DNA from 2 places in the Klebsiella sp. R445 genome. Region 1 is predicted to be linked to the other one. Evidence: predicted binding sites of a transcription regulator. Region 1 holds the regulator's gene; the other holds the start of a gene.
The links. The regulator CRP, encoded in region 1, controls carbon source genes, mostly activating them, when cyclic AMP is high. The targets are predictions, from matches to a motif close to ATGTGANNNNNNTCACAT.
Positions count from the first base shown of each region.

Region 2: drpB (cell division protein DrpB) is a predicted target of CRP. The motif match lies at 8,634-8,651, and genes of this name have one in related genera.

Region 1 is NZ_CP180446.1:3,622,122-3,632,613, forward strand. Features, by position in the region: gene ACMYSN_RS16850 (YccS/YhfK family putative transporter) at 1-1,700, opposite strand, end outside; gene crp (cAMP-activated global transcriptional regulator CRP) at 1,753-2,385, opposite strand; gene ACMYSN_RS16860 (OsmC family protein) at 2,691-3,095, shown strand; gene ACMYSN_RS16865 (phosphoribulokinase) at 3,164-4,033, opposite strand; gene ACMYSN_RS16870 (YheU family protein) at 4,070-4,288, opposite strand; gene ACMYSN_RS16875 (YheT family hydrolase) at 4,291-5,244, opposite strand; gene ACMYSN_RS16880 (TetR/AcrR family transcriptional regulator) at 5,482-6,099, opposite strand; gene ACMYSN_RS16885 (multidrug efflux RND transporter permease subunit) at 6,106-9,213, opposite strand; gene ACMYSN_RS16890 (hypothetical protein) at 9,230-9,619, opposite strand; gene ACMYSN_RS16895 (nuclear transport factor 2 family protein) at 9,791-10,243, opposite strand; gene ACMYSN_RS16900 (ABC transporter ATP-binding protein) at 10,355-10,492, opposite strand, start outside.
Region 2 is NZ_CP180446.1:5,086,974-5,097,465, reverse strand. Features, by position in the region: gene rcsA (helix-turn-helix transcriptional regulator) at 1-515, shown strand, start outside; gene dsrB (protein DsrB) at 571-759, opposite strand; gene yodD (YodD family peroxide/acid resistance protein) at 943-1,164, shown strand; gene dgcQ (cellulose biosynthesis regulator YedQ) at 1,483-3,156, opposite strand; gene ACMYSN_RS23940 (YodC family protein) at 3,266-3,445, opposite strand; gene ACMYSN_RS23935 (DUF808 domain-containing protein) at 3,556-4,467, opposite strand; gene yedA (EamA family transporter) at 4,711-5,622, shown strand; gene ACMYSN_RS23925 (very short patch repair endonuclease) at 5,597-6,094, opposite strand; gene ACMYSN_RS23920 (DNA cytosine methyltransferase) at 6,072-7,505, opposite strand; gene ACMYSN_RS23915 (HD domain-containing protein) at 7,562-8,257, opposite strand; gene drpB (cell division protein DrpB) at 8,300-8,581, opposite strand; gene ACMYSN_RS23905 (porin family protein) at 9,177-10,241, shown strand.

The sequences.
Region 1 (10,492 bases):
CCTGGCTCCTGCATGGCCTGGTTCAATGAGTTAAACAGCGAGTTATGTGCCTGATTGACGCGCATGCGGCGATAGGCCAGCGCCGGAGCCTGGTGATCGTCGCTGAGGATCAGCCGGAGGGCCTCCTGATCGGCCTCCAGCGCGTCGTGGGCGTTTTTACGTAGCAGCCCGCTCTGCCACTGTGGCCACAGCCAGACCATTCCGCCAAAGGCGATCAGGCAGCCGATAAGCGTATCGATAAGCCTGGCGACAATGTACTGCTCGCCGTTAAGTGTCAGCAGCTGCAGGGTATATACCGCCGTCACGGTAAAGCCGACCATCGCCCAGCCGTAGTGCTTGCGAATAATCAGGTAGCTCAGCAGCGTAATGATCAGCAGCGCGGTCAGAGTATAGCCATCGGGAACGTGAAAGTGCAGCGTCAGCCCGGCAATGGCGAGGCCTGCGAGGGTGCCGGCCGCCCGATGGACGATGCGCACTCGCGTCGCGCCGTAGCCGTTTTGGGTGACGAAAAGCACCGTCATTAAGATCCAGTAAGGCTTGGGAAGGTGCAGGGCGCTGCCCATCAGGCTGGCGGCAGTGAGCATCACGCAGATACGCGCTGCATTGCGCAGCGCCGGCGATTTCCATGAGAGATAGTGCTTTAGCGCAGGCAACAGCGGCAGGCGGCGTTCTTTATCTGCCATCAGGTTGCGGGCATACAGCGGGCGCTGGGTACGCAGCACGCGGGCGATGCGGCTAAAGTGCCAGGCACAGAATTGCCCGACCGGGTTGTCGGGGTGCTGCCAGGCAATTTTCTCCAGCGCGCCAATCTGCTTATCCATATGAAAGCGTTGCGGATAGCGATGGTACAGAATGTCGTCGGCCAGCACCCGCAAACGGGCGGCAACGGTTTGCGCGTTCCAGCGGATCACCGCCTCCGCGTGGCTACGCTCCACCAGCTTCTGGACTTCCTCAGGCTGATGCAGGCTGACGGAGATATGTTCCTGTAGATCCAGCGCCACCTGAAACGCCCGCAGCAGGCGCTTGTGATCGTTGCGCTGGTTCGCCGCCAGCATATGCATCTGCTGATAGCACTGGGTGATCAGGTCCACCACCTTTTGCTGGCGAGTGAGCAGCGGCGGGAGCGATGTCGCCGGGTCGATATGCTGAGTCAGCAGGCTGTATTTCGCTTCGCAGTAGTTAGCCAGCTCCCTGTAGAGCAGGCTCAGGGATTCACGTAGCGGCTGTTCACGCCAGAGCCAGAACCAGAACCAGCTAAACAATCCGTACCACAAGGTGCCGAGCGCGTAGATCAACAGCGGCTCCCAGATGGGCATGTTCCCGGCAAGGCTCAGGGTAAAGATGGCCGCAATCAGCGAGGCCGGGAGGAGTCTGGCATGGAGCGAGCTAATCTCTGCCGTCACGCCAAGCAGCAGCGCCAGGCCGCTAAGGATCAGGGGCAGCGGGATCTCCTGTTGCAGCAGTAGCTGGACCACCAGGCTACAGCCAGCAAACAGCGAGCCACCCACGATCAGGCGTTTGAAAAAGCGTTTGTGCGGGGTGTCCAGACCGGCGACGTTACAGCAGGCAGGCACTAAGGAGAACAGCAGACCCTGTTGCAGATGACCGAGGAGAAGACCGACCGCGACAGGCAAACACAACACCAGCGTTTGCCGCAGTGCATAGTTGACTTCCGGGTGGTAAATCAGCCTGCGCCACATCAGGGGGAGACAAAAACGGCGTATTGCGGGGGCAACACGCCGTTTTAACGACTTAACGCGTACCGTAAACGACGATAGTTTTACCGTGTGCGGAGATCAGATTCTGATCTTCCAGCATCTTCAGAATACGGCCGACGGTTTCACGAGAACAACCGACGATCTGACCAATTTCCTGGCGGGTAATTTTAATTTGCATACCATCAGGGTGGGTCATGGCATCCGGCTGTTTAGCCAGATTCAGCAGCGTCTGAGCGATACGACCGGTGACGTCGAGGAAGGCAAGGTTACCCACTTTTTCGGAGGTGACCTGCAGACGACGAGCCATCTGCGACGACAAGCGCATCAGAATATCCGGGTTAACCTGGATCAACTGACGGAATTTTTTGTAAGAGATTTCGGCCACTTCACATGCGGTTTTTGCACGTACCCAGGCGCTACGCTCCTGGCCTTCTTCAAACAAGCCTAATTCACCGATGAAATCGCCCTGGTTGAGGTAAGAGAGGATCATCTCTTTACCTTCTTCATCCTTGATGAGCACAGCCACAGAGCCTTTGACGATGTAGTACAACGTTTCTGCTTTTTCACCCTGGTGGATCAGCGTGCTTTTCGATGGGTACTTATGAATATGGCAATGAGACAAGAACCATTCGAGGGTAGGGTCTGTTTGCGGTTTGCCAAGCACCATGCGCGGTTATCCTCTGTTATAAGCTATCTCCGGGTGCCGACACTACACGGCATCCGGGCATGCAATCGTATTGTTTCCCTATGCCTGGGAAATGGCTGGTGATTTTTCTTCAGCCTGTAATGTGAACTCCTCTGCATACATGCAATACATTAATGTAATACTGTAGCATCCCGACTGTTTTAGCATAGCTTTTGCCGCATGTCTCCTGGTGTCTTGCTTCAGCATGATGTAGGTCGCCTTCCGTTGCGAGAATTGTTATGTGCGCGTAATCTGTCAGGAAAATTGCAACCTCGGAGTTAAATTTTATGCAAGCTCGTGTGAAATGGGTTGAAGGGTTAACCTTCATCGGAGAGTCCGCATCAGGTCACCAGATTCTGATGGACGGCAACTCCGGAGATAAAGCGCCAAGCCCGATGGAAATGGTGTTGATGGCGGCGGGCGGATGCAGCGCGATTGATGTTGTGTCTATTTTGCAGAAAGGGCGTCACGACGTGACCAACTGTGAGGTGAAGCTGACTTCTGAACGCCGGGAAGAGGCGCCGCGCCTGTTTACCCATATCAACATGCATTTCATTGTGACTGGCAAAGAGCTGAAGGATGCGGCGGTATCGCGTGCGGTGGATCTGTCGGCAGAGAAATATTGCTCGGTGGCGCTGATGCTGCAAAAAGCAGTCAACATCACCCACACCTATGAAGTCATTGAAGGCTAACTGACGGCCGGATAGTGCCAGGTAGCAGAGAACAACCCCAGTCGTTATACGTCCGGGGTTTTTTATGGCTAGTCGATCTTTCTGCCTTCCATCAGGCGCTCTACCAGCGGCGTCATGATCAGCTCCATCGCCAGACCCATTTTGCCCCCCGGAACCACCAGCGTATTGATATGCGAGATAAACGATCCCTGCAGCATCGCGAGCAGCCACGGGAAATCGATATCCTGCAGATTACGGAAGTGGATCACCACAAAACTTTCATCCAGTGAAGGGATGCCTTTCGCCGCAAACGGGTTCGAGGTATCGACGGTGGGGACTCGCTGGAAGTTGATATGGGTACGGGAAAACTGCGGGGTGATGAAGTTGATGTAGTCCTCCATCGAACGCACCACGGAATCCATTACCGCTTCACGGGAATGGCCGCGCTCGCTGGTATCCCGGATAAGTTTCTGGATCCATTCCAGATTGACAATCGGCACCACCCCGACCAGCAGGTCGACATTTTGCGCGACGTTGTACTGCGGGGTGACCACGCCGCCGTGCAGCCCTTCATAAAACAGGACGTCGGTCGGTTCCGGGAGCGGTTGCCACGGCGTGAAGGTACCTGGAACCTGATTCCACGGGACCGCTTCGTCATAGGTATGCAGGTATTTTCGCGACTGGCCGCTGCCGTTGCGCCCGTATTCAAGGAAGGTATTTTCCAGCAGGCCGAAGTCGTTGGCTTCCGGACCGAAGTAACTGATGTGCTTGCCCTGATCGCGCGCTTTGCGGATCGCCATGTCCATTTCCGGGCGGGTGTAGCGATGGAAGCTGTCGCCTTCGACTTCCGCAGAACGTAGATTCAGCTGTGCGAAAATTTTACGAAAGGCGAGGCTGGTGGTCGTGGTTCCCGCGCCGCTGGAACCCGTGACGGCAATCACCGGATGTTTGGCAGACATAACAACTCCCAGATTAAACGATGGTGTGGTGCCGCCTTAGCCGTGGAACTGCTTGCGGGGCATAATGTTGACCGTTTCGTGTAGTTCAGACCACACCAGCACGGCTTCTCCGCTTTTTAACTGTTGTTTGACGTCGGCGACTTTATCCACCAGCGAGCGTTCATGTTCACCATAATCGGTGCCTTCACGCAATACAAAGCTTTCGATCAGGTTATCCAGCGTTTCGGGATCCAGATCGTGCCAGGGAATAATCATATTTATGCTCCCAACCAACGGGTTAACCAGTCCGGAATGCGTCGTTCCAGCCACATTTCCGGCTTACGCAGCGTGCCGCCAACGAACCCGACGTGCCCGCCTTGCTCGGTCAGCTGATATTCCACATTTGCCGGCAGCTGTTCCTGCGGCGGGATAGAGTGGTGATCCATGAAAGGATCGTCCTTCGCGTGAATGATCAGCGTCGGCGTGGTGATATCACTTAATCGCGGCATCGCGCTGCACTGGCGATAGTAGTCTAGCGCACCGGCGAAGCCGTGGATTTTCGCGGTGATCATATCGTCAAACTCGCGGATGCGGCGCATCCCTTTGAGCTGGCGTAAATCGACCGGTAGCGAACCCGGGTAGGCCTTCAGCTTACGGGCCGCATTGGCCTTTAACAGGTTAAGCAGATAGCGCTGATAGACCCGGGAAAAGCCTTTATCCATATGATAGCTGCAGGCTTCCAGCATGAAGGGGGCTGAGACGATCACCGCGGCGTCCAGCGGGGCGTTATCGCCTTCTTTTGCCAGCAGGCAGCCCAGCATGTTCCCCCCCAGTGAATAGCCAACGGCGGCGGTCGGGACCGTACCAAATTCACGTTGCAGCCAGTGCAGAAACCAGCTGCCGTCTTCGGTTTCGCCAGAATGATAGATCCGGTTATTACGATTGGGTTCACCGCTACAGCCGCGAAAATGCATCACCACGCCAAGCCAGCCGCGCTGCATGGCAGCATGAATCAGACCGTGGGCGTAGGGGCTGTGCAGGCTGCCTTCCAGGCCATGAAAAACGACCAGCCGCGGTTTGTGCCGTGCCAGGGAGGGGTCTTCGCTCCATGCCAGATCGACAAAATCACCGTCCGGAAGCTCGAGGCGTTGCCAGAAGGGTGTGAAGCCCAGTTTGCGACGGATCAGACGCGGAAGCATGGTTTGCAGATGACGATTACCCACGCCGCGCATCGGATGAAACTCGCGCGAATCGTCTTCAGGGGGCGTCATTTCTGTGGGGGTGATTTCAACCATAGCACCAGAGCAATTAATAAACTAATACAACACTATACCGCGCACGAGGTGCGCCGGTTATCCAATATGTGGTCTTACGGCCAGCTCTATAGGTTACACGAAATTGCGGCCGGGTGATGACTGGAGTACGCGCTGCCGGAAATTATCGCACCCGGCAGGCGTCTGTCTGGCGGCTCAGGAGTGGTAATGCCAGGCGCTGAGGAAAGTGGTGACGGCGGACTTAGCTAGCGGCTCCAGCAGGGCGGGATCAAGGGCCTGCTGCGAGATCAGCGCCGCCGGTAACGGGTAACCCATCACCGACCCAAGGAACAATCTGGCCTGAATCTCGGGTTCCGTCATGGTCAGGGTGCCGCGCGCATTTTGCGTGCTGAGTATCTCAACCAGCACGGTCAACACCCGGCCCGCCGGCCGTTGTTCGAGTGCCGCGTACAGCTCGGGCTTTTGCACCAGCACCTGGATCAGCAGGCGCTGAAAACGGATATTTTCCTCGCTGTAAAAATGCGCCTGCACGACACGGGCAAAACCGAGCAGCAGCGCTGGCAGGTCGTGCTGCTTATCCTGCAGCAGCTGACGCAGCGGCGGCTGCATTTTCCCGTTTAAATAGGAAAAGCTCTCCAGCAGCAGCGCATCTTTACCACCCGGGAAGTGGTTATAGAGCGTGGGGCGGGAGCTTCCTGCTTCAGCAGCGATGGCGTCGAGGGAGACGTCCAGCCCGTGCTTTAAAAAAAGTTCGCATGCGGTATGTAAAATGCGGGGGCGTGCGGTCATCGGACGCCCACGTTGGTTAGCCATCAATTGCTATCCTTTGTGTTTTCCTTTTAGGGAGTGGATCCCCTGCTGGATCAGGATGAAAAAAAGCGGGACCAGGAGCAGCGTCAGGAGTGTCCCGGAAAGCATTCCGCCGATCACCGCGGTTCCGATTTCCGTGCGGCTCGACGCACCAGCTCCGCTAGAGAGTACCAGAGGGATGGCGCCAGCAACAAATGCCAGCGACGTCATTATGATCGGCCGTAAACGCAGGCGCGCGCCTTCAAGGGTGGCTTCCACCAGCTTTTGGCCTGCCGCCAGCCTCGTCTGGGCGAACTCAACGATCAAGATGGCATTTTTAGCCGACAGCCCCATGGTGGTCAGCATCCCGACCTGAAAGTAAATATCGTTATCAAAACCGGCCAGCGTCGATGCGCTTACGGCCCCCAATATGCCCGGTGGAATGATCAACATGACGGCCAACGGAATTGACCAGCTCTCATAGAGCGCGGCAAGACAGAGGAAAATAAAGATCGCGGAGGCAAGGTAAACCCACAGCGTCTGCCCCGATGAGGCCTGTTCCTGGTACGACAAACCGCTCCATTGCAGACCGAAGCCATCCAGGCCCTGTACTAATGAGGTCATCTCATTCATTGCGCTACCGGAGCTGATACCGCTGGCGGCGCTTCCCTGGAACTGGACCGCCGACAGGCCGTTAAATCGCTGCAGCATCTGCGGCCCGGTGGTCCATTGCATCGACGCGAAGCTGTTGAAAGAGGCCATGTTGTCTTCACTGCCGCGTACAAACCAGGCGGCGAGACTTTCGGGGCTGGAGCGCCACGGGGCATCGCCTTGCATGTAAACACGTTTGATACGTCCGCGGTCGACAAAATCGTTAACGTAAGCGCCCCCCCAGGCGGCGGCGATGGTCTCGTTGATGTCAGCCTGCGCCAGCCCCTGAGATTCGGCCTTTAGACGATCCACCTCAATGTGCAGCTGGGATTTTTCATCAAGGCTGTTGAGCCTCACTGCATCGAGATTGCTGTTGGCTGTCGCCATCGACAGCAGGTTTTTTTGTGCCGCCAGTAGCGCGTCATACCCTTGCGCCGACTGGTCCTGCAGCCACAGCTCAAAGCCGCTGGATTGCCCAAGCCCGCGAACGGCCGGCGGGGCGGAAACGCTAATCGTCGCGTTGGTCGATGCCCTGAAGTACTGATTGGCGCGAGCAATAATCGACTGGGCGCTGTTTTCCGTACCCTGGCGTTCGTCCCAGCGTTTTAACTCGACAAACGCCATACCGACGTTTTGCCCGCTGCCGGCGTTATTACGCCCGGTGACCATAAAAATGACGTTCAGGTTGTCTTTCTCTTTGGTCATAAAATAGTTTGAAATGTCTTTTCCCGCCTGCTCGGTCATCGACATCGGCGAGCCGGACGGCAGCGTAAACTGAATGGCGACTGACCCCTGATCCTCCTCCGGCAGGAAACCGGTGGGCAGGCGTTGATACTGCCAGAGCATCAACAGGATCAGCAGGAGAGTGAGCAGGCAGTTGCGTAAGGGCCGGCGGGCGATGCGCTGCAGAATAACCAGATAGCGGTTTTGGCTTTTTTCGACGCCGTGGTTAAACCAGCGGAAAAAGCGGCCTTGCTTTGCGTGACCGGGCTTGAGCAAATGCGCGCACAAGGTCGGGGTCAGCGTCAGCGCTACCAGCGCGGACAGGCTCATGGCGGTCACGATCGTGGCGGTAAACTGCCGGTAGATGATGCCAACGGAGCCGCCAAAAAAGGCCATGGGAACAAAGACGGCCGACAGCACCATCGCGATGCCGATTAGCGCTCCGGTAACCTCATTCATCGAGCGTAGCGTCGCCTCTACCGGGCCGAGTCCCTCTTCAGCCATTACCCGCTCGACGTTTTCGACCACCACGATAGCATCATCGACCAGCAGGCCTATCGCCAGAACCATTGCGAACAGCGTCAGGGTATTGATGTTGTAGCCGAGCACGCTAAGGATGCCAAAGGTGCCAAGCAGGACGACCGGGACGGTGACCGTCGGGATCAGCGTCGCACGCCAGTTTTGCAGGAACAAGTACATGACGATCACCACCAGAATGATGGCTTCGATAAGGGTTTGCACCACGCCTTCAATCGAGACGGTGACGAACGGTGTACTGTCGCGCGGGTAGGCCGCCACCATGCCGGCAGGGAACTGAGGGCTTAATCTTTCGACTTCAGCACGTACATTTTCGGCGGTACTGAGCGCGTTTGCCCCTGAGGCCAGTTGGATGGAGATCCCGGCGGCCGGGTAGCCATTCAGGGTGGTCAGGTTCTGATAGTTTTCGGCGCCGACCTCGACGCGAGCAACGTCGCGCAGATAGATCGTGGACCCATCGTGGTTGGTCCGAATCGTGATGTTTTCAAACTGTTCCGGTGTTTCCAGCCGCGACTGCATTGTGACGGTCGCGTTGAGGTATTGCCCCTCCAGCGTCGGCAGCGTGCCGATTTCTCCACTGGTCACCTGTGTGTTTTGCGCCTCAATGGCGGCGCGTACGTCAGAAGGCATCAGCCCGAAACTGTTGAGCTTGTGCGGGTTCAGCCAGATGCGCATGGCGTACTGGGCACCGAACACCGTGGTTTCTCCGACGCCATCGACGCGGCTGAGCGGATCCTGCAAAGTGCTGACCAGGAAGTCGTTGATATCAATATTGGTGAGCTGGCCGGTTGTATCGTACAGGGCGACCACCATCAGGCTGTCTCCCTGCGATTTGGTTACCGTGATCCCTTGCTGCTGCACTTCCTGTGGTAAACGGGTTAATGCCTGGTTGACGGCGTTCTGGACCTGGACCTGCGCCATATCCGGATCGATATTCTGGGCAAAGCTAAGGCTGATGCGTGCCTGTCCTGCAGAGCTGCTGCTGGACGAGAAGTAGAGCAAACCATCGATGCCCTTAATTTGCTGTTCCAGCACCTGAGTGACGCTTTCTTCGATCGTTTCAGCGGAGGCACCAGGGTAGTTTGCCGTCACGGTGACGCCAGGCGGCGCAATATCGGGATATTGTTCAACGGGTAGCGTAAACAGGGCGAGCGCACCGGCCGCCATGATGCAAATTGCCATGACGGCGGCAAAAACGGGTCGGGAAACAAAAAAATGTGCCAGCATATTCACAAACCTTTCGTCAGTCAGCGGGATAAAGTTTCCGGAGAAGCGAGGGGTAGGCTTCAGGACAGTAGAGGGCGCGTCGTGCGTAGTTGACGCAGAGTGGATTGATTTCAAGCAACATCAGGTTCCACTGATATGCTGTCCACAGGCGGTCATAGACCTGGATACTGAGTGAGTTTTGCTGCAACTTTTCCCGCAGTTGATGCAGCGTTGCCAGTGTACTTTGGCGGTTGAATAACCGCTGTTGCAGGCCGCTGCGTGTCCAGACGGCGGGCGCCGGACAGATGGCGGAAATTTTGATCGCTACCGGCGCGATGAGAAGGTGTGCGGACGCAGAGTTTCCGGCGCTTAATACCGATAACAACATGAAAAACACCAGATAATTCCACCTTTTGTACAGCGTCATGTTACGGCATCCACATCAATTTATTTACTTTACAGTAAAGTAAATAAATTGGTTAAACAAGACACATTCGCAAGTGTTATGACGAGGGGGAACAGAGCAAGGTGTAGGGGAGGTCAGAGAATAACGCAGGAAAAGCAGCCACCTTGCACCACAGATGGCTGAGTGACGGACTTAAAACATGCCGTTGCCGCTGGCCGTTTTTTCCGGAACAGTCTGAATAACATCCCAGTGTTCCACGATTTTATGCTGTGCGTCGAGGCGGAAAATATCCACGATAGCGCGGGTCACTCCGGGTTCGCGTCCGGTGGTGGCGACGTGCAGGACAACGTAGTCGCCATCGACGATCGTCCGTTTAATCTCGCTGCGGGAGTCCGGGTATTTGTCTTTCAGGAAGGCGATAAACTGGCGAAATCCTTCAGGCCCATCCTTTGCACCGGGGTTGTGCTGGATATACTGCTGGCCGAGATAGGGCCTGGCGGCATCAAAGTCTTTATCGTTCAACGCTTTATTATAAAAAGCGATGACGTTTTCTTTGTTTTTTAATTCGCTCTCGGTGTAGGCGGCAAAGGCTGTATGGGTCAGGGCGCACAGCAGTGAGAGGGAAAGGAGCGTTTTTTTAACCATGGCAGTTCCTCTTGCAGGTGAGTTATGCGGTTTTTAACAGAGGCGAGGCACGATGCGTTCCCATAAAACCACATCGCTGGATTTTCGCCTCTGTTATTAGCATACCCGGCTTTAGCCTTCCTGTAGCATTTGCTCCAACTGCTCTTGCGCCTCCAGCCAGGCCATTTCACACTCTTCCAGACCCGACTTCGCACTGGCCTGCTGTTGCAGGCAGGCGGTTAACTCCGCTTTGCGAGAGAGGTCATACAG
Region 2 (10,492 bases), 1.5 Mb from region 1:
TCTGTGATCAAACCTCACCAGCGGTGGCATTCCTCAATGAGGATTGCTTTATCCATAAAGCGGAGAGCAACCAGCTTATCCGTCAGGTCATTACCGAGCACCCCGGGACGCTATTTGTTATCTTCATGTCACTGGCAAATATTCACTTTGATCGCTATCTGCTGGTGCGCAAAAATTTACTGGTATGCTCCAAATCAATCACGCCAAAAGACCTTGATGAAATTCTGGGTAATCGTTTGAAATACGATAATTACAACGCCGCGCGGATAAATATACCCACACTATCGTTAAGCCCTACTGAATCGAATATGCTGCAAATGTGGATGGCCGGTTATGGCACAGAGCAAATATCGACGCAGATGAACATTAAGGCCAAGACGGTCTCCTCACATAAGGGAAATATTAAGAGGAAAATCCAGACGCATAATAAACAGGTGATTTATCACATCGTCCGGTTGGCAGAAAACATTACCACGGGACTGTATACCCCCTCTCGTGGAGATCGGTCAGGATAGTGGAATAACACTGGAATAGCTGGCGGTAGTCACCGCCAGTTTTTGGTTTCGCGGGCTAGTCATCCATCTCAACAAAGATGCCGTCTGCATGCCCTATCTCGTTGAAAAACCAAATCCCTAGCGGATAGTCTTCCAGCGATACCAGATACATGGTCCCTTCATTAAACGACTCTATTGCCAGAACAACGCCCGATCGACGTGGGCCACCGTCGGTCTTCACCGTGACACGATCGTTCACCTGCATAGCATATCTCCTCTATTTTTGAGCCAGTGTAGAACAAAATGGCCCACTACGCAGCGCCTCACACGGTGACTGGCGTTTTTATCGGCTTCTCCGTTGTCACGGGCTTTCGCGCCTCTCGCTGCACAGCAGGATTTTATGCCTATACTTAAAGAGGCAAGATCACAGCCATGCGAGGTAACCATGATGAAAACCGCCAAAGATGATGAGTATGCAGGGAGTAGTGGGGTAAATGTTGATGCCCTGCTGGCGGCGATTAATGAGATCAGCGAGAGTGAAGTACAGCGCACGCGGGACGACCCCTATCATGTCAGCATTAATGGTCGCAGCGATCACACCTGGCGTGAGTTAGCGGAAGCATTTGAGCTCGATGTTCATGACTTTAGCGTCACTGAAGTCAACCGCTAGGCACAGGTGAAAAAAATCCCGACTCGCAGGAGTCGGGATGAAACTTGCTAATGCAAGAAGCACTTGAAATTCGTTACACCGGGATATCCGTTGCGTGGGAAACATTATCCTCAATTATTTTGCATGACAAGCCCTATTCATGAGGAAAATTATTGAGCACTGACATCACCTTGCCATCTTTTTACGCAAGGGCTGATGGCATAAGGCTTTGGCGGCATCGTCTTTTCTGACCCACCTTTTCCCTGCGAAATTTTTTTAAGAAAATCCTTATTTCAATTCAGCCACGCCCCCAAACCCGGCACTACGCAATGCGCATTTTCAGAGCGTATCGGCAAAACAGACCTGATTGCGTCCATTTTGCTTTGCCAGATACAACCGGTTGTCAGCCACTGACTGCAGGGTTTCAAAATTGTACACCCCCGTTTCGTCGCTGCTACTGACGCCCAGTGAGGCGCTGATCCTCAGGCTGGTATCGTTGCACAGAAGAATTTCGCGGCTGTATATGCGCAGACGAATGCGTTCAGCGACGGCCCTTGCGACCTGTGACGTGGTCCCCGGCATCACGATACAAAACTCTTCGCCACCGACGCGTCCGGCCAGGTCACCTTCACGGATGTTGCCCGCAATGGTACTGGCCACCAGCGACAGGACGCGGTCACCGGCCTGATGCCCGTGGAGATCGTTCACCTTCTTGAAGAAATCGAGATCGAGTTGGATGACCGAGACTGCCAGTTTCGACTGCTCGCACGTTTTCGCCGCGGCGATGGCCCGGTCGAACAAGGCGCCACGGTTTAACAGCCGGGTTAACGCGTCATGCCAGGCCTGCCACTCCAGTGACTTCTGCAGTACGCTCATATTGCGTACCATCCGCAGGATCACCAGCCAGGAGATAATAAGCATCAACGTGAAAAGCAGCCACATCAGGGTCAGCGCGATGGTAATGGTGCCGAAATCGCCGCGTACCCCTTCCTGCAGAGTGTGAATACGCAGCAGCACGCCATCAAAATTGTTGAGTTTTTGCCAACTGATATAGCGCGTTAATAACCGGATACCGCCCCGGTTATCATGCAAAAAAGCGTAGCTCAGCATCGCCTGCTCACGCGGTGAGAGCTGCGCCAGCACATTTCCTTCGTCCGAGGAGACAATCAGCTTCATCTTGCCGTCATACAGCTGATACTCCCCTTCCTGCCCGCCTTTGATTGCTCTGACGAGGAACGCTTTCATTTCGCGTACGGAAAAATCCATCGACAGCACGCCGAGCCAGTCGTGCTCGAAATCAAGAGGAATCGAGGCGGTCACCACCGGATCGTCGGTTTGCGTATCTTCATCCAGCACGGTTTGCCAGACGACACCGCGGCCTGGGTTATTGCGCAGCGATTGCCGGGTGAACCACGGAGCGACGATGGCCTTGCTGTACCACTCCTGAGCCAGCGCCAGGCTTTTAGGGGTTTCGGTGGTGGTGAAAAAGCCGCTGCGTGAGATGTAGAGCATGCGATCTTTAAAGCCGCGGTTGGTGTTGGCCAGCCGCAGGAGATACCCCAATTCCAGCACGGCCATCATCTCATTGCCGGTCTGAGTATCGTTGCGGGATAAGGTACGTTCACTTTCGACAAAGGCGTCAGAAACACCATAGATTGGCAATGTACGGCGGTTATGTAACGCCACAGACCAGATAGGCAGATGCCGTTTGGTCATATACTCTTGCTCAGCATTGCGCAAAATTTCGAAATCTAACGGCGTTTCCAGTGCTGATTGCATGCCGTTGCGAAAGAAAACGATCCGATCGATATTGAACTGCAGCAGGCTGTCCATTTCGTGGCTGACGTTTTCGAGGTTGTTGCGCTGATTAGTGACGTAGGCCCCTTCCAGAACCATCACTTCGCGCCAGATCAACAGCGTAGAGAAGAACAACACGATGACAAAACAATAGTTGACCACATGTCCCGGATTCGAAACGCGGAGAAGTTTGCTTACCCACAGCGGTTTATCCATCGTTCTCTCGCAGTACAATCAGGGACAGCAACGTCATCAACGCTCCTTGTCGGTCGCTTCAGGAATAAAACAGTAAAACGCCCGACGTATGCCGGGCGCTATGTGCGGTTCAGGTCACGTGATGCTGCCTGCCTTCCCCGCGCACTAACTCATCTTCACGGAATGCCTCGCGCTTTACGCCATAGCCATCATACCAACGACACTCGACCATTCCATTGGCGAAGCCCGTCACCACCATCCGTGGCCCTCCGTTCTTTCGCCGCACTTCATCACTGACCAATAATACCATTTTTTAGTCCGTCATCTGGGAGAAACAGTTTCACCATAGACGATGCCGGGCTTTTTTGCATAATCGCCAGACAATATTACTGCGATCTGTTTTGTTACGCTGTTCTACAATTACTGCGACGCGGTACGCAGCCCGGCAATCATCTTCACGCCCGCCAGCACTACTCCACCGACGATAAAGCCAAGTACCAGGTGGACCCCCGTAGGCAACAGCGAAGCGATAATCCCGGACTGACCATGCGCCAGTTGCTCAATCGCATGATGTAACGGCGCAATACCATGCACAATAATCCCGCCGCCGACCAAAAACATCGCCAGTGTGCCGACGACAGAGAGCAGTTTCATCAGTCGCGGAGCAACCGCCAGCAGGACTTTGCCGACCCACTGCGCCGCCGCGCTGCTTTTTTCCACCAGCCAGTAGCCCATATCGTCCAGCTTCACGATAACGCCCACCAGACCATACACTCCTACGGTCACCAGAATGGCAATCCCTGACAGAATCAAAATCTGGTTTAACAGCGGCGCGTCAGCCACAATCCCCAGCGTAATCGCTACAATTTCCGCGGACAGGATAAAGTCGGTGCGTATCGCCCCTTTTACTTTATCGCGTTCAAACGCCAGCGGATCCTGTTCGGCCAGCGCTTCCAGACGCTGCTGGCGGGCCTGCGGGTCTTCTTTGTGTTTACGTGACTGCAGGCTGTGCAGCACTTTCTCGACCCCTTCGTAGCACAGGAATGCACCGCCCAGCATCAGTAACGGCGTGATCGCCCACGGAATAAAGGCGCTGATCAATAATGCCAGCGGCACCAGGATGATTTTGTTCAGGAACGAACCTTTTGCCACTCCCCAGACAACGGGTAATTCGCGGTTGGCTCGCACACCGCTCACCTGCTGAGCATTGAGGGAGAGATCGTCGCCCAGCACCCCGGCGGTTTTCTTCGCCGCGAGTTTTCCCATCACCGAGATATCGTCAAGCAAGGTGGCAATATCATCCAACAGCGTTAAAAGACTACTTCCTGCCAAAATTACATTCCTTCATTTATTGATAGTGAACAACGTCATCCCTTTGGCTGTCATTCAATATACAGCCGCCACGATGAGATGCCTTGTCAGCATAGAGTATGAGTGAAAAGTGCTTTTTCGCCCAGAGGGTAAAATAGTCAATATAAATTTAACAACTTACCTACAATTAAACTTCTCGCCAGCACGATAGTTTTCACGTTTACTATATGCCTCCTTTCTTTCTCAGTTCCGCCGTGAGGACGTATGTCTACCCGCCAGCTTTTGCCGCTCATCGGGGCGCTGTTTGCGCTTTATATTATTTGGGGATCCACCTACTTTGCCATTGCCATTGGCGTCGCCAGTTGGCCTCCGCTGATGATGGCCAGCATCCGTTTCCTCTCTGCCGGTGCGGTGCTGCTCGCCTACCTGTTGGCAACGGGCCACAAGCTTCCTCCGCTCAAACCGCTACTCAATGCCGCCGCGATCGGCATTCTGCTGCTGGCAGTGGGCAATGGTTTTGTTACCCTGGCCGAACACCAGCATGTACCTTCAGGTATCGCGGCGGTGATGGTCGCGACCGTGCCGCTTTTCACCCTCTGCTTTAGCCATTTCTTTGGTATCGCCACCCGCAAGATTGAGTGGCTGGGGATCGCGATCGGTCTGGCGGGCATCATTCTGCTTAATAGCGGCGGCAATCTGAGCGGCAACCCGTGGGGCGCCCTACTGATCCTGATTGGCTCGATGAGTTGGGCGTTCGGGTCCGTTTACGGATCACGCATTGAGCTGCCGACGGGCATGATGGCTGGGGCCATTGAAATGCTTGCCGCCGGGCTGGTGCTGGCAATCGCCTCATGGCTGTCAGGTGAAACCCTGACTCAAATGCCGTCATGGTCCGGTATTTTAGCCGTGGCCTATCTGGCGATTTTTGGCTCGCTTATCGCCATTAATGCCTATATGTACTTAATTCGCAACGTCACCCCCGCCGTGGCGACCAGTTACGCCTACGTTAACCCGGTGGTGGCAGTCCTGCTGGGAACCGGTTTTGCAGGGGAAAATCTGTCGCCGGTGGAGTGGCTGGCGTTGGGGATCATTATTTTTGCCGTGGTGCTGGTCACGCTGGGGAAATACCTGTTACCCGCCAAACGTGAAGTCACGCGTTGTGAGGCGCCGAAGTAGGCCCCTGGCCGGTAATGCCGTGAGTATCGATCTGCGCGTGGCACCCGCCAGCGCAGATCCACTCCTCGAGGCGTTCAATCAACGCCTCACTGCTCAACTTACGCCGCCCGCGCAATGCGCACTCCCACACGATCAGCACCCGCCATCCTTGCGCCTGCAACAGCGCCATATCGCGATGATCCCGCGCGACGTTCTTGCCAATTTTATCCAGCCAGAATTCCGTACGCGTTGCCGGTACTTTAAACAGACAGCAGTCATGGCGGTGCCAGAAACAGCCATGGGTAAAAATCACGCAGCGATACGCTTCGACAACAAAATCCGGGCGACCGGGCAACGCGGCATCCTGCACGGTAAAGGCAAACCCGGCCTGCGCGAGTAGCGCCGCAAACCGCTTTTCAATCGCCGTATCGCGCTGGCCGATGGCGCGCATATTTTTGCTACGCGTGGCTTTATCGTGAACGTCCAGCGTCATCTTCCTCAGCGTTGCGCAGCGCCACGGCGCGGGCAATGCGCGGCGCCAGCAGTTTCGCCACCGCGGCAAACACCGGCACCACCACCGAGTTACCAAACTGGCGATAGGCCTGGGTATCGGAAACAGGAATGCGGAAGCGATACCCCTGAGGCGTTTCAAACCCCATTAAGCGCGCGCACTCCCGCGGGGTTAAGCGACGGGGGCGACGCTGCTGGTTTTGCGGATCGTCGAAGTGCTTTTCACCCAACGCACGGTCCCAGCCACGATCGACCAGAATCTCGGCGCCATCCTTGTAGTAACGGGCAGACAGCGTCCGCGCCACGCTGAGCGGGTTCTGCGGGTCGACTAAGCCGTAGCCAAACCCGTTCCCCAGCGCCTGATGCTTGCGCGCATAGTTATAGAGATACTTCCAGAGCACCGGCGTCAGGATAAATTTGGCATCGACCGTGGGCTCCAGCAGCTCGCCAAAGGTCGGACGCGCCGAAGGATACTGGGTGGCGATATCGCGAAGGGTAAATCCATCGTGCAGCTGCAGGTCACGGCGAAAACCGACCAATACAATTCGTTCGCGATGCTGAGGCAAGAAATGGCGACCATCGATCACTTTCGGATCGTCCGGGCCACTATGCCCGGCATCGGAGACGGCATAGCCCAGCTCATCAAGCGTCTGCATGATGATGCGGAAGGTCCGCCCTTGATCGTGGCTTTTCAGGTTTTTGACGTTCTCGAGGACAAAAATCGGCGGCTTGCGGGCGGCAATGATTCTGACGACATCAAAAAACAGCGTCCCCTGCGTTTCACAGGCAAATCCGTGGGCCCGACCGAGGGCGTTTTTTTTCGAGACGCCGGCCAGTGAGAAGGGCTGGCAGGGAAACCCCGCCAGCAAGACGTCATGTTGCGGAATAACGTCGCGAATATGCTGCGCGGCGTCATCGTCACTGACGTCCAGCCGATGGCTCTGCGTGATATCGCGAATATCGTCATTGAAACGATGCTGCTGCGGATCGCAATACCAGTTGGCTTTGTAAGTCCGTACCGCATGTTTGTTCCACTCGCTGGTGAAAACACACTGCCCGCGAATGGACTCAAAGCCGCTACGGATGCCGCCAATCCCGGCAAAGAGATCGACGAAACGAAAGGCATAATCAGGATGGTGAGCCGGCGGCGACGGTAGCATCGTCGACAGACGTGCGTACTCTTTCGCGGTTATCCGACCGGCCGCTCGCTCAACCGTCGCAACGCGTTTTAAGATTGCCGGGCTCCAGTGCCTGTCGCCGACGGCCAGCAGATGCGCCACCAGCGTTTTGACATCATAGACAGCCATCAGTCGGCGTAACAGCGCCTGCGCGGCCTCCCCGGAATGTTCAAGAGGCACGGCGAGGCTCTCTTCCTTAGATAAATTTTGCGGCATAACCTCAACCAACCCGGACATTTTTGCAGAGATTACCACAAATAGCGCGGCCAGTTTCAGGCCAGTGGGTCAAAGCGTCTTAAAACCGCTTCATCCGCCGACAGCGGGTCACCCTGAAGCTCGGCACTGAGTTTAGCCATAAACTGCACGAGAAAACGCGCGTTGTGTCGCGCCATCTCTTTCCCTTTCTCTGTTTGCATGGTTTCAGGCAGACGCAGCAGCTTGCACTGAAAATGGTCCAGAGCATATTTTTTGTCATTCAGTTCACGTCTGTCCGCGAAGGGATCGTCGGCATCAAACAAGATGTTATTTAATGCGCCGGAAACGGCGAAGACGCGGGCCAGACCTATGGCGCCTAAGGCCTCCAGCCGGTCAGCATCCTGGACAATTTTGGCCTCTTCGCTACGCGTAGGAATAGCGGCACTGAAACTGTGCGCTTCAATGGCATGGTACACGGCAGCGTAGCGTTCCTTCGGAAAGTCAGGGAACGACGTCTGGAGGATCTCCAGCGTTTTTTCTGCCGCCATCACCGAAGAACGGCTACGTTCGGGGTGGTTTTTTGCCAGACTGATAATGTCATGGAAATAACAGGCGGTCAGAATAACAAGATGGTCAACCTGGCGTGCTTCGGCCAGTCGTTGCGCGGTTCCCCAGACACGTCGGAAGTGCGAAATATCGTGGGCGGAGTCGCCCTGCGAATGGTGCCCGGTTAGCCAGTTTTCAAATCGTTGCTGCCAGTCAAGCAATGCCATGCGTCATCCTCAGAAAAAAGGTCTGCGCTGAGCATAGCAACTTTATTCACGATATTCATAGGTCCTGGCGCCAGGTCGGGTATACCAGGCGATAGCTCCCAGGACGGCCCCTACGAGGCTGAGCACGAGGAATCCCAGCAGAGCACCGATCCACTTACCGGTGGTTGATCCCAGGTCACCATCGATCGCCGTGCCGGGTGAACTTTGAATCCTGCCAACAACCCACCAGTAACGCAGCATTGCCCAGATAAAGTAACCGCAAAAGGCATAAAAAACCCACAGTGCAAGCTTCCCACCGGGGCCCCGTTTCGCTTTCCCTTCCATTACCCGTTCTCCTTTTACTGAATGTGAAGACGAAACATCAGCGCACGCCAAAAGGTGATGTGCATCACATTATACTGTGAAAAAGGTGATGCAACAGCATCTTCTGCGGCCAGAAAGCGCCTTTTCCCGATAGCCGCCTGGCAATACGACAGGTTGTCTATGAGGACAAGCGGATCGCGTGGCCACGCATGCTGCGCCTGGAAATATCAACAGCGAATCGAAAACGTTATTTCCACGCTACGTTCAACCCCAAAAATAAAATAGCTCACACATGTATTTACCCCCATTCAACAACAAATAATTGAGATAAATAAAACACAAGAAAACCATAAGGGCAGGAAATTTAATTCACCATAACACCAGGGCCAGCAAAACGCATAACCCACTATTATATAAAACAATAAACAGCAAAAATACATCAAACAAAACTCATAAAATAAAAACATAATGATTCAAAATGAAATATTTTGTAATATTTAATATAAATTACTTACATTTTAAATTTAAATAATACTGAACCTTGTCGATAGTATTAAATTGCTTTTTGCATGACAAAACGCCATTCATGTTAATGATAATATAAAGGGAATTCATAATGAAAAGAAAAGCACTGGCAATACTGGTACCCGCTTTATTGATCGCTGGCAGCGTTAACGCAGCGGAAATTTATAATAAAAACGGTAATAAACTGGATTTTTACGGAAAAATGGTAGGTGAGCGCATTATCACCAATTCCGATGATAATGATAGCAATAATAATTCTGAAGATACTTCTTACGCGCGTTTCGGTGTGAAGGGTGAAACTCAGATCAACAACCTACTGACCGGCTATGGCCAGTTTGAATACAACCTCAAAGCCAATAAACAAGAAGGCGAACAGGAAAGCGCTACACGTCTGGCCTTCGCGGGTCTGAAATACGCCGACTTTGGTTCATTTGATTATGGTCGCAACTATGGCCTGATTTACGATGCCTTAGGCTATACCGATATGTTCGTTGAATGGGGAGGTGATGGCCTGGTTCATACCGACAACTTTATGACCGGCCGTACCGTCGGTGTCGCGACCTATCGTAACAGCGACTTTTTCGGCCAGGTTGATGGCCTGAATTTCGGTTTACAGTATCAGGGCAAAAATAACAGCACCTCAAAGTCTAACGGTGACGGCTATAGCCTGTCTGCTGACTACAGCATCAACGGGTTTGGTTTTGCTGCCGCATACGGTAACTCAGACCGTACCCACGAGCAGGTAAGGGATCATAAAGGCGAATCGGCAGAAATCTGGAGCGTCGCGGCGAAATATGATGCCAATAACCTCTATACCGCAGTGATGTATGCTGAATCCCATAATATGACCCCGATGGCAAATGGCATCGTCGCCAATGAAGCGCAGGGTATTGAAGCCGTTGTTCAGTATCAGTTCGATTTCGGTCTGCGTCCTTCCCTTGGTTACGTTTATACCAAAGGCAAAGGTCTTGGAAGCCATAACGACATCAATGCGGACATGAAGAACTATGCTGAGGTGGGTGCCTGGTACTACTTCAATAAAAACTTCAACGTCTACACCGCTTATAAATTCAACTTCCTTGATGACAGAGACCACGACTACACTGGCGCGGCCACTGACGATCAGTTTGCTGTAGGTATCGTCTATCAGTTCTGATGCAGTGATAACCCCTGCTTTAAGCCCGCGAATCCGCGGGCTTTTTCGTTGTGCAGTTTCTCCCCTTTCGCCACCTCATAAGCGCCTTTGGCTCAAGACTCCCGTTCGACCACAAGATGTTTCAGAAGAGACCTACGGCGAAATCGTCGCCAATGACACATTTTTAAATGAATGCGACACGGATGGGATCACACGACTAAGTTCACAGAATGAAGGAGATACTGGCAAACCGCTACCTTGGGCGATAGCGA